Regions from separate parts of the Pseudomonas sp. S1_G07 genome, predicted to be linked through region 2. Evidence: predicted binding sites of a transcription regulator. Region 2 holds the regulator's gene; each other region holds the start of a gene.

Region 1 (3,259 bases), 1.0 Mb from region 2:
GTTCGCCTCGGTCTGTTCGCGCGTGGTGGTGACGATCCGCCCATTGAGTTCATCGATCTGCGTAATGTCATTGCCCACCGCCCTTAGCATTTCCACTGCGACCTGGCTGTCTTCCACGCAGCGTTCCACGCCCTGGCGGCTGTCGTGCATGGCCTCGACGGCCTGGCGGCTGCCTTGCTGCAACCCTTCAATGATGGCCTTGATTTCCTGGGTGGAGACCGCCGTACGTTGCGCCAGGTTGCGCACTTCATCGGCCACCACCGCGAACCCCCGGCCTTGTTCACCCGCGCGGGCGGCTTCGATGGCGGCGTTGAGGGCGAGGAGGTTGGTCTGGTTGGCGATGCTGCTGATGACGTCCAGTACCGAGCCGATCTGTTCGGCTTGTACGGCCAGGCCCTGGATGGTCTGGTGGGTGCCTTCCAGGCGTGTGGCCAGTTGGGTGATTTCGTGCTGGGCGCGGCCAACGCTTTGCTGGCCGCGCAGGATTTGTTTGCTGGCGCCTCCGGCATGTTCAACCGCTTGTTCGACGTGCACCGCAATGTTGCCCATGGCGTGTTCCATGCGTTGCATGGACCCGGTCATTTCGGTGATTTCGGCCAACTGGTGCCGCGCGCCTTTTTCCAGGGTGCCGCTGGCGTCGGCCAGTTCCTGGCCGAGTTGGCCGAGGCCATGGGAGTCACGGGCGACGCCGCCGATGAGGTGGGTGAGCTGCTGCAGGAAGTGATCGAAACGCTCGGCCAGGGAGACGCGTGCCTTGCCTTCGTCGAGGCCGGTTTCTGCGGTGAATTGGGACGTGACGGCGAGCATTTTCTCGAGCATTTCCTGGCTCTCGACGGCTTCGGCCTGGCTGTGTACCGCGAGGTAGAGGAGGGCGATGGTCTCCATCACCACGTAGAAGGCATGCACGAACACCATGGTCCAGCCGCCGTGGTGCTCCATCACGAACACCGGGAAGCCCTGGTGCTGCAAGGCGTGAAACACCACGTGGTGCACGGCGATGGTGAGCGCCGCCACCAGGATCGGCAGCCAGTCGCGGTAGAAGGTCAGCACGGCCAGCAGCGCGAAAATCCCGAAGTGCGCTTCGATCACGCCCTGGGCCTGGTTGATGTGCAGCGCGGCCATGACCATCAGGCCGGCGCCCAACGCGCAACGCATCACACGGGTGCCACCGAGGGTGCGATAGAGCACGGTCAGCACCAGGCTGGTGCCGCCACCCACGATGATCGCCTGGCTAAAGGTGTCGTGCCAGAACGCCAGGCCCAGGGAGAATAGGGACATCAGCCACATCAGCGCCAGCATGACGCGGTCGGCCTTGCGGTAGTGCTCCAGGAAACGGGGGCTGGAAGGCATTCACTGTTACTCCATGTGGTCTAGCCGGGAACAAAGCACGCGGCGTGCCACGATGGCGCGCAGTTGCGGAGCAAAGCAGGTATCAGGTTTTTTGCAGATGTGGGCAAGCCAAAAGGCGTATCGGCAGTGAGTGAGGAGACTTTAAGCGCGATTCGGTTCAATTTTGAATGGGGCATCACCCCGCAGCAGTGTGATCCGAGTGCTGCCTCGCGTCTGCGAGGCAGCGGATCCTTTCGCCGCCTCGTTGGGGGTCGACAGTGCCCGTATCGGTCAGAAGCTGTACTTGGCCGTCAGCATCATGTTGCGTGGGCTGCCATAAGCGTCGCCGCCATAGCTCGCGGAGTTGGCGATGGTCGAGTAATAGCGGCGGTCGAAGATGTTATTGGCGTTGAGCTGCAAGTCCAGATGCTGGTTGACCTTGTAACCGGCCATCAGGTCGGTGACGGCGTAGGCGCCTTGTTTGAGGCGGTAGCTGCTGCCATCGACCAGGGGGATGTCGTTATACATGCGGCTCTGCCAGGAGATATTACCGCCTACGCGCAGTTTCTGCAGCGGGCCCTGGAAGTTGTAGCGGGTGGTGAGCTTGAACAGTTGCTCGGGCGTGTCGGTGTCGAACGGCTTGTTGACCTTTTGCGGGTTGGCGTCATCTTTGAGGGTGTGGGTGCGCGCGTAGGTATAGCCACCGCCCACTTGCCAGTTCTCGGTCAAGGCGCCTTGCAGCTCGACGTCGATACCCTGGCTGCGGATCTTGCCGGAGCCTTCGCTGCAGCTGGCTTGCGGGCAGTTTGGCACGACTGTCGCCACAGCGCGGTTTTCCTGGTCGATGTTGAACAGCGCCACGCTCGCATTCAGCGCCCCACCCAGATATTCGCCCTTGATGCCGACCTCGTAGTTTTTGCCGACGATGGGTTTGAGCGGCGTGCCGGTGCTGTCTCGTTGGCTTTGCGGCGTGAAGATGTCGCTGTAGCTGACGTAGACCGAGTGGTGGTCGTCCAGCTCATAGATCAGGCCCGCGTAGCGGGTGAGGTTACGGGTGACGTGGTAGTCGCCTTCGCCGTCGCGGTTATCGTAGTCGTACCAGTCCAGGCGCGCACCGAGGATCAGCTTCAACGGGTCGGCCAGGCTCAGTCGCGTGGTTACGTAGACGCCGTCCTGGGTGGTGACCGCACGTTCGTTGCGGGTGTGGACGAAGTCCGGCTTGCCTGCGGTAAGCGGCCAGTTGTTGTTGTACGGGCTGTAGTTGTGGGTGGTCATGTCGTAGATACGCTTGCTGGCACCGACCACCAGTTCATGGCTACGACCGAAGGCCTGGAACGGGCCGCTGGCAAACGCGTCGACGCCGGCCTGGTTTTCATCGTAGGCGGCCTGGTAGACCGTCCGGGCCAGGGTGTTGTTGACCCAGCGCGACTGATAGGAGCCGGAAAACAGCGCGTTCTGTTCGGCGTAGTTGGCGTTGACCTGCAGGCTCCAGTCGTTGGCCAGCTGTTGGCGCAGCTCGGCGAACACGGTGTTGATTTCCTGATCCTTGTTCTCCCAGTCGGTGCCAGGGTTGTAGGCGCGCGGCAGGTTCAGGTGATGGCCATCCTGGCCGATCATCGCGGCGCCCCAGAAGTAGTTGGTCTTGTCCTTCTGGTTCGAGTAGCCGAGGGTCAGGGTGGTGTCTTCGCTCAGGTCGGCTTCGGTGACGGCATAGAACAGGCCGTGATATTCCTCGGCATGGTCGATGAAACTGTTGGCGTCGCGGTACGAGGTGACGACCCGGCCACGCCAGGTGCCGCTGTCATTGAGCGGGCTGGAGGCGTCGAGTTCGCCACGGTAGTCGTCCCAGCTGCCGGCGGCGCCGGTCAGGGTGACTTTCTGCTCGTCCAATGGCCGCTTGCGGATCAGGTTGATGGCGGCCGAAGGGTTG
Region 2 (3,259 bases):
CAGTCAGCGCTGAGCGCCTGGGCATCCGTCGCCATGCCGTTGACCAAGGGCGTGGCGTTTTCCACCAGGTCCATGGTGCGGTTGGCCGCCGCCTCAGTCAGCCTGACCACATAGGACAGGCGTTCGGTGGCATCGGTGATTTGCGAGATTTCTTCGGCCTGGGGCATGTGCGGGTCAATCTGGAAATTGACGATTGCACTGTGCAGCTCACGCGTGAGCTTGCCCACTTCCTGGTACAGACCGCGGTCACGGGTCTGGTTGAGCTCATGGATCAACTGCACCGCTTCGCCAAACTGGCCTCTTTCAAGGCATTCGACCAACTGGTGAGCATGTTTTTTCAGGGTTGACTCAAAGTCTCCCTGTGACGTTTCGTTATTGTCCATAGCTCCCCCGCGATGGCATTAGCCGTGGATGCGTTCGAAGATTTTTTCAATCTTCTCTTTCAAGGCTTGTGCAGTGAAAGGCTTGACCACGTAACCGTTGACCCCGGCCTGGGCGGCTTCGATGATTTGCTCACGTTTGGCTTCAGCGGTGACCATCAATACCGGCAGGTGCTTGAGCCTTTCATCGGCACGCACTTTGCGCAGCAAGTCGATACCGGTCATACCCGGCATGTTCCAGTCAGTGACCAGAAAATCAAAGTTGCCACTTTGCAACATCGGGAGCGCAGTGGTCCCGTCGTCTGCTTCGGCCGTGTTGGTGAACCCAAGGTCACGCAACAGGTTTTTTATGATCCGCCGCATCGTTGAGAAGTCATCCACGATGAGGATTTTCATGTTCTTGTCCAATTCGACCTCCAAGCAGTCTTAAACGCGCCCAGCACCTGGACGCGCCATTTCAATCAACAGGCATTACACAAAAAGGACTGTCGGGGGCACCCTGGATCAAACCGCAAAGGTCAAACACCCTCGCGGTGAAGTTCTCAAGCGCCCACACACTGCCTGTCAGCGCGCTCGCCACTCTCCCAAACGCCCCCGCAAGCGGGCCGCGCACTGGCTGTGTAACTGGCTGACCCGCGATTCGCTGACCCCCAGGACCTCACCGATTTCCTTGAGGTTCAGTTCTTCGTCGTAGTACAGCGCCAATACCAGTCGCTCACGCTCAGGCAAATTGGCAATCGCGTCTGCCAACGCGCCCTGGAAGCGTTCATCTTCCAGGTCGCGCGCCGGCTCCATATGAGTACTCGCTCCGTCCTCGTGCAGCCCTTCGTGTTCGCCGTCCTGCAACAGGTCGTCGAAACTGAACAGGCGGCTGCCCAAGGTGTCGTTCAAAATCCCGTAATAATCGTCGAGACTCAATTGGAGTTCGGCCGCAACTTCGTGATCTTTAGCGTCGCGACCGGTTTTTGCTTCAATTGCACGAATTGCGTCACTGACCATGCGCGTATTGCGGTGTACCGAACGTGGCGCCCAATCCCCCTTACGCACCTCGTCGAGCATCGCGCCACGGATGCGGATACCCGCATACGTCTCGAAACTCGCCCCTTTGCTGGCATCGTACTTGGTCGACACTTCGAGCAGGCCGATCATGCCCGCCTGGATCAGGTCTTCGACCTGGACGCTGGCGGGAAGGCGAGCCAGCAGGTGATAGGCAATACGCTTGACCAACGGCGCATAGCGTTCGATCAACTCACCCTGACTGTCACGGGCAGACTTCTTGTAAACGTTATAGCCGTTCGCGGTCATAGCACCGGTCCTGCGCTCGTCTGATGAACCAATCGCTCGACGAAAAACTCCAAATGCCCCCGGGGGTTGGCGGGCAACGGCCAGGTATCGACCTTCTGGGCAATCGCCTTGAACGCCAGTGCACATTTGGAACGAGGGAACGCTTCGTAGACTGCACGCTGCTTTTGCACAGCCTTGCGCACACACTCGTCGTAGGGAACCGCGCCGACGTATTGTAAGGCGACATCGAGAAAGCGATCCGTGACCTTGGTCAACTTGGCGAACAGGTTGCGACCTTCCTGCGGGCTCTGGGCCATGTTGGCCAGGACGCGGAAGCGATTCATGCCGTAGTCACGGTTAAGCAGTTTGATCAGCGCATAGGCGTCGGTGATCGAGGTGGGTTCATCGCAGACCACCAGCAGCACTTCCTGGGCCGCGCGCACGAAGCTGACCACGGACTCGCCGATCCCGGCGGCGGTGTCGATCACCAGCACGTCGAGGTTATCGCCGATATCACTGAACGCCTGGATCAGGCCGGCATGCTGCGCCGGGCTCAGGTGCACCATGCTCTGGGTGCCGGAGGCGGCCGGCACGATGCGAACCCCGCCAGGGCCCTGGAGCAGAACATCGCGCAGCTCGCAGCGCCCCTCGATCACATCGGCGAGGGTATGTTTGGGTGTCAGCCCGAGCAGAACGTCGACGTTCGCCAGCCCCAGGTCCGCATCCAGCAGCATGACGCGACGGCCAAGCTCTGCCAGGGCCAGGGACAAATTCACTGACACGTTAGTTTTGCCGACGCCACCTTTGCCGCCGGTCACCGCGATCACCTGTACGGGATGCATGCTGCCCATTTTATTTCTTTACCTTGTCTTGCTTAGACGCAGGCTACATGGCTTGGCCGCGTGAATCGCTTGCAGACCATCGATGTAGGTACATTTCACGGTGTTCATCCTGACTTCAACCGACCCGTTTTGTCGGGTTGTGGTAGAGGTCGGCGAACATATCGGCCATCGCTTCCTCGCTAGGCTCGTCTTGCATTTGCACGCTCACGGCGCGGCTGACCAACTGATGACGGCGCGGCAGATGCAGATCATCCGGGATCCGCGGCCCATCGGTCAGGTAGGCAACCGGTAGTTCATGGCTGATGGCCAAACTCAATACTTCGCCCAGGCTGGCGGTTTCATCCAGTTTAGTCAGGATGCAACCGGCCAGGCCGCAGCGTTTGTAGCTGTGGTACGCAGCAGTAAGCACCTGCTTCTGGCTGGTGGTTGCAAGCACCAGGTAATTCTTCGATTTGATGCCTCGCCCGGCCAGGCTTTCCAGTTGCATGCGCAACGCCGGGTCACTGGCTTGCAGGCCGGCGGTATCGATCAGCACCACACGCTTGCGCAGCAACGGGTCGAGGGCGTTGGCCAGGGACTGGCCCGGGTCGACGTGGGTCACCGACACATTGAGGATGCGGCCCAGGGTCTTGAGTTGCTCCTGAGCGCCAATGCGGTAGCTGTCCATGCTCACCAGGGCGATGTTATGGGCGCCATACTTGAGCACGTAGCGGGCCGCGAGCTTGGCCAGGGTGGTGGTCTTGCCCATGCCGG
Region 3 (3,259 bases), 3.0 Mb from region 2:
CGGTAAAAAAAAACCGGCCTGAAAAGGCCGGTTTTTTTATGCGCGGCGCTCAACTTCAGTCGTTGAAGTCTTCCCAGCCACCCATCTGTTTCCAGCGATTGACGATGCCGCAGAACAGCTCGGCGGTCTTCTCGGTGTCATAGCGGGCCGAGTGCGCCTCACGACCGTCGAAGTCGATACCGGCTGCCTGGCAGGCTTTGGCCAGCACGGTCTGACCGTAGGCCAGGCCGGCGAGGGTGGCGGTGTCGAAGCTGGAGAACGGGTGAAACGGGTTACGCTTCATGTCCAGGCGCGTCACCGCGGCATTCAGGAAGCCCAGGTCAAAGCTGCTGTTATGCCCGACCAGGATCGCGCGTTTACAGCCATTGGCCTTCAGTGCCTTGCGTACGCCACGGAAGATATCGGTCAGCGCGGCTTCTTCACTCACCGCCATGCGCAGCGGGTGATCGAGCTTGATCCCAGTGAACTCCAGGGCCGCCGCTTCGATATTCGCGCCTTCAAACGGCTCGACGCGGAAGAAGTGGGTGTGTTCCGGGAACACGAAACCCTGTTCGTCCATGCCGATGGTGGTGGCGGCGATTTCCAGCAGGGCGTCGGTGGCGCAATTGAAACCACCGGTTTCTACGTCGATGACTACCGGCAGATAGCCGCGAAATCGCTCGGCCATCGGATGGCGGGAACCGCCACCACTGTGCTCGTGTTCGTCGTCGTAATGGTCTTCACTCACTTGCTTTCCTCCAGCAGGCGCCAGCGCAGTGTTTCACCGGCGCGCAGCGGGATAACGGTCAGCTCGCCAAACGGCAGGCTGGCAGGGGCGGTCCAGTCTTCACGAACCAGGGTGATACGGTCGGTATTCGCCGGCAGGCCATAGAAACGTGGGCCGTTGAGGCTGGCGAAGCCTTCGAGCTTGTCCAGGGCGTTGCGTTGCTCGAACGCTTCGGCATACAGCTCGATGGCGGCATACGCGGTGTAGCAGCCGGCGCAGCCGCACGCGGCTTCCTTGGCGTGCCGGGCATGGGGCGCGGAGTCGGTGCCGAGGAAGAACTTCGGGTTACCGCTGGTCGCGGCATCCAGCAACGCCACTTGGTGAGTGTTGCGCTTGAGGATCGGCAGGCAATAGAAGTGCGGCCGAATCCCGCCCACCAACATGTGGTTGCGGTTGTACAGCAGGTGATGCGCGGTGATGGTCGCACCGACGTTGGCCGAGGCCTCGGTGACGAACTGCACGGCATCGGCCGTGGTGATGTGCTCGAACACCACCTTGAGGGTGGGGAACAGCTCGACCACGCGGCGCATGTGCTCGTCGATGAAGACCTTTTCGCGATCGAACACGTCGACATCGCCACGGGTGACTTCGCCGTGGATCAGTAGCGGCATGCCCACTTCGGCCATGGCTTCGATGGCCGGCAGGATCTTGTCGATACTGGTCACGCCGGAATCGGAGTTGGTGGTCGCGCCCGCCGGGTACAGCTTGGCGGCGTGCACGAAGCCGCTGGCCTTGGCTTCACGAATCTCTTCGGGCTGGGTGCGGTCGGTCAGGTAGAGCACCATCAACGGTTCGAAGCGGCTACCGGCCGGCCGTGCAGCGAGGATACGCTGGCGATAGGCGTCGGCTTCAGTGGCATTACGCACCGGTGGTACCAGGTTAGGCATGATGATGGCGCGGCCGAACGTACGCGCTACATCGGCCACGGTTTGGGGTAACGCGGCACCATCGCGAAGATGAATATGCCAGTCGTCGGGACGCAGCAGGGTCAGGCGGTCGGACATTGGGGATTCCAGGCGGGTCAATCTGGTGGGAATGCTACCGGAAAAGACTCTTGCAGGCACTCGCTATCAAGTTTTGCCGGATGCAACCGATAGCCCTGGGTATGCCTTAACGATGTATGACGCTTTAACGTGTTGTAGAAACCAGTGGAGCCTCCCGTGCGCCAGCATTATCTAGCCCTGCTCAGTGTGTTCGCCAGCCTGCCTGCGATGGCCCTCACGTTCCAGACACGTCTGGAGAACATTGAGTGGAAGGTGGAAGGCGACAAGTTCGAGTGTCGCCTGACCCAGCCGATCGCCGATTTCGGTTCGGGTGAGTTCGTTCGCCGTGCCGGCGAGCAAGCGACATTTCGTCTGAAAGCCTACAACGGCTCACTGGGCGGCGGATCGGCCACGTTGCTGGCCGCCGCTGCCCCCTGGCAGCCGGGCCGGGGTGATATCAACCTCGGTGCCGTGCGCGCCGGCAGTGGCGATGTGCTGTTCAACAGCTCCCAGGCCCAGGCCGGGCGTCTATTCAATGGCTTGCTCGAAGGGCGCTCTCCCACCGTACGGCACTATGGCCGTGAAGGCGGTTATTCGGAAATCCGCCTGCTGCCGGTGAAATTCAACAAGGCCTACAGTGACTATCAACTGTGCACGGCCAAGTTGCTGCCGATGAATTACGATCAGGTCAAGCAGACGGAAGTCGGCTTTCCTGGTGGTGGCATCGAGCTGGAGGCGGCGGCCAAGCAGAAGCTTTCAGTAATCCTTGAGTTCTTGAAGGCTGATCCTACCGTCAACCATATCGAGTTGAACGGCCATTCGGACAACAGCGGCAATCGCTTAAGTAATCGCGATGTTTCGCGCCGTCGTGCGTTGGCGGTGATGGAATACTTCAAGGCCAATGGTATTCCGGAGTCCCAGATTACCCTGCGCTTCCACGGTGAAAGCTACCCATTGGTCCCCAATACCAATGCCGCCAATCGTGCCCGCAACCGCCGCGTGAATATTCAGCTTGAGCGGGTGGCGACCCCCGAGAAGCCGGCGCCCCAGGCCACTGTGCGAAGTAATCCTGCGGCCACATCGTAAGGTGCGGCCCCAGGTCGCCCGCTCGACATAATCTGTCGCTTTATCTTCATTTGCTGTCGCGCCCCTGTAAATCCACGGTTTTGGTCGGTAGAATCGACGCCTTTCCGTACAACCCCGTGGAGTGATGGCATGGCCGACGTAAACAAGGTCGTTCTCGCGTATTCCGGCGGCCTGGACACTTCGGTGATCCTCAAGTGGCTGCAGGATACTTATAACTGTGAAGTGGTGACCTTCACCGCTGACCTGGGTCAGGGCGAAGAGGTCGAACCTGCACGTGCCAAGGCGCAAGCAATGGGCGTGAAAGAGATCTACATTGACGACCTGCGCGAAGAGTTCGTCCGCGATTTCGTTTTCCCGATGTTTCGCGCCAACACCGTCTACGAAGGCGAGTACCTGTTGGGTACCTCCATCGCACGTCCGCTGA

What was found. Region 2 encodes FliA, which starts transcription of late flagellar genes. Its sites were predicted from a motif close to CTAAAGTTTNNNNNNNNNNNGCCGNTAA; they were not measured.
Region 1: the regulator FliA is predicted to act here: its motif matches at 1,468-1,495, upstream of AB4O05_RS19495 (methyl-accepting chemotaxis protein).
Region 3: the regulator FliA is predicted to act here: its motif matches at 1,836-1,863, upstream of AB4O05_RS10470 (flagellar protein MotY).

Annotation. Positions count from the first base shown of each region.
Region 1 covers NZ_CP162778.1:4,291,983-4,295,241, reverse strand. Annotated here, with positions in the region: gene AB4O05_RS19495 (methyl-accepting chemotaxis protein) at 1-1,350, opposite strand, end outside; gene AB4O05_RS19490 (TonB-dependent siderophore receptor) at 1,621-3,259, opposite strand, start outside.
Region 2 covers NZ_CP162778.1:5,317,360-5,320,618, forward strand. Annotated here, with positions in the region: gene AB4O05_RS24145 (protein phosphatase CheZ) at 1-383, opposite strand, end outside; gene AB4O05_RS24150 (chemotaxis response regulator CheY) at 402-776, opposite strand; gene fliA (RNA polymerase sigma factor FliA) at 945-1,685, opposite strand; gene fleN (flagellar synthesis regulator FleN) at 1,682-2,515, opposite strand; gene flhF (flagellar biosynthesis protein FlhF) at 2,622-3,259, opposite strand, start outside.
Region 3 covers NZ_CP162778.1:2,306,315-2,309,573, forward strand. Annotated here, with positions in the region: gene rnt (ribonuclease T) at 56-727, opposite strand; gene pyrC (dihydroorotase) at 724-1,770, opposite strand; gene AB4O05_RS10470 (flagellar protein MotY) at 1,927-2,835, shown strand; gene AB4O05_RS10475 (argininosuccinate synthase) at 2,965-3,259, shown strand, end outside.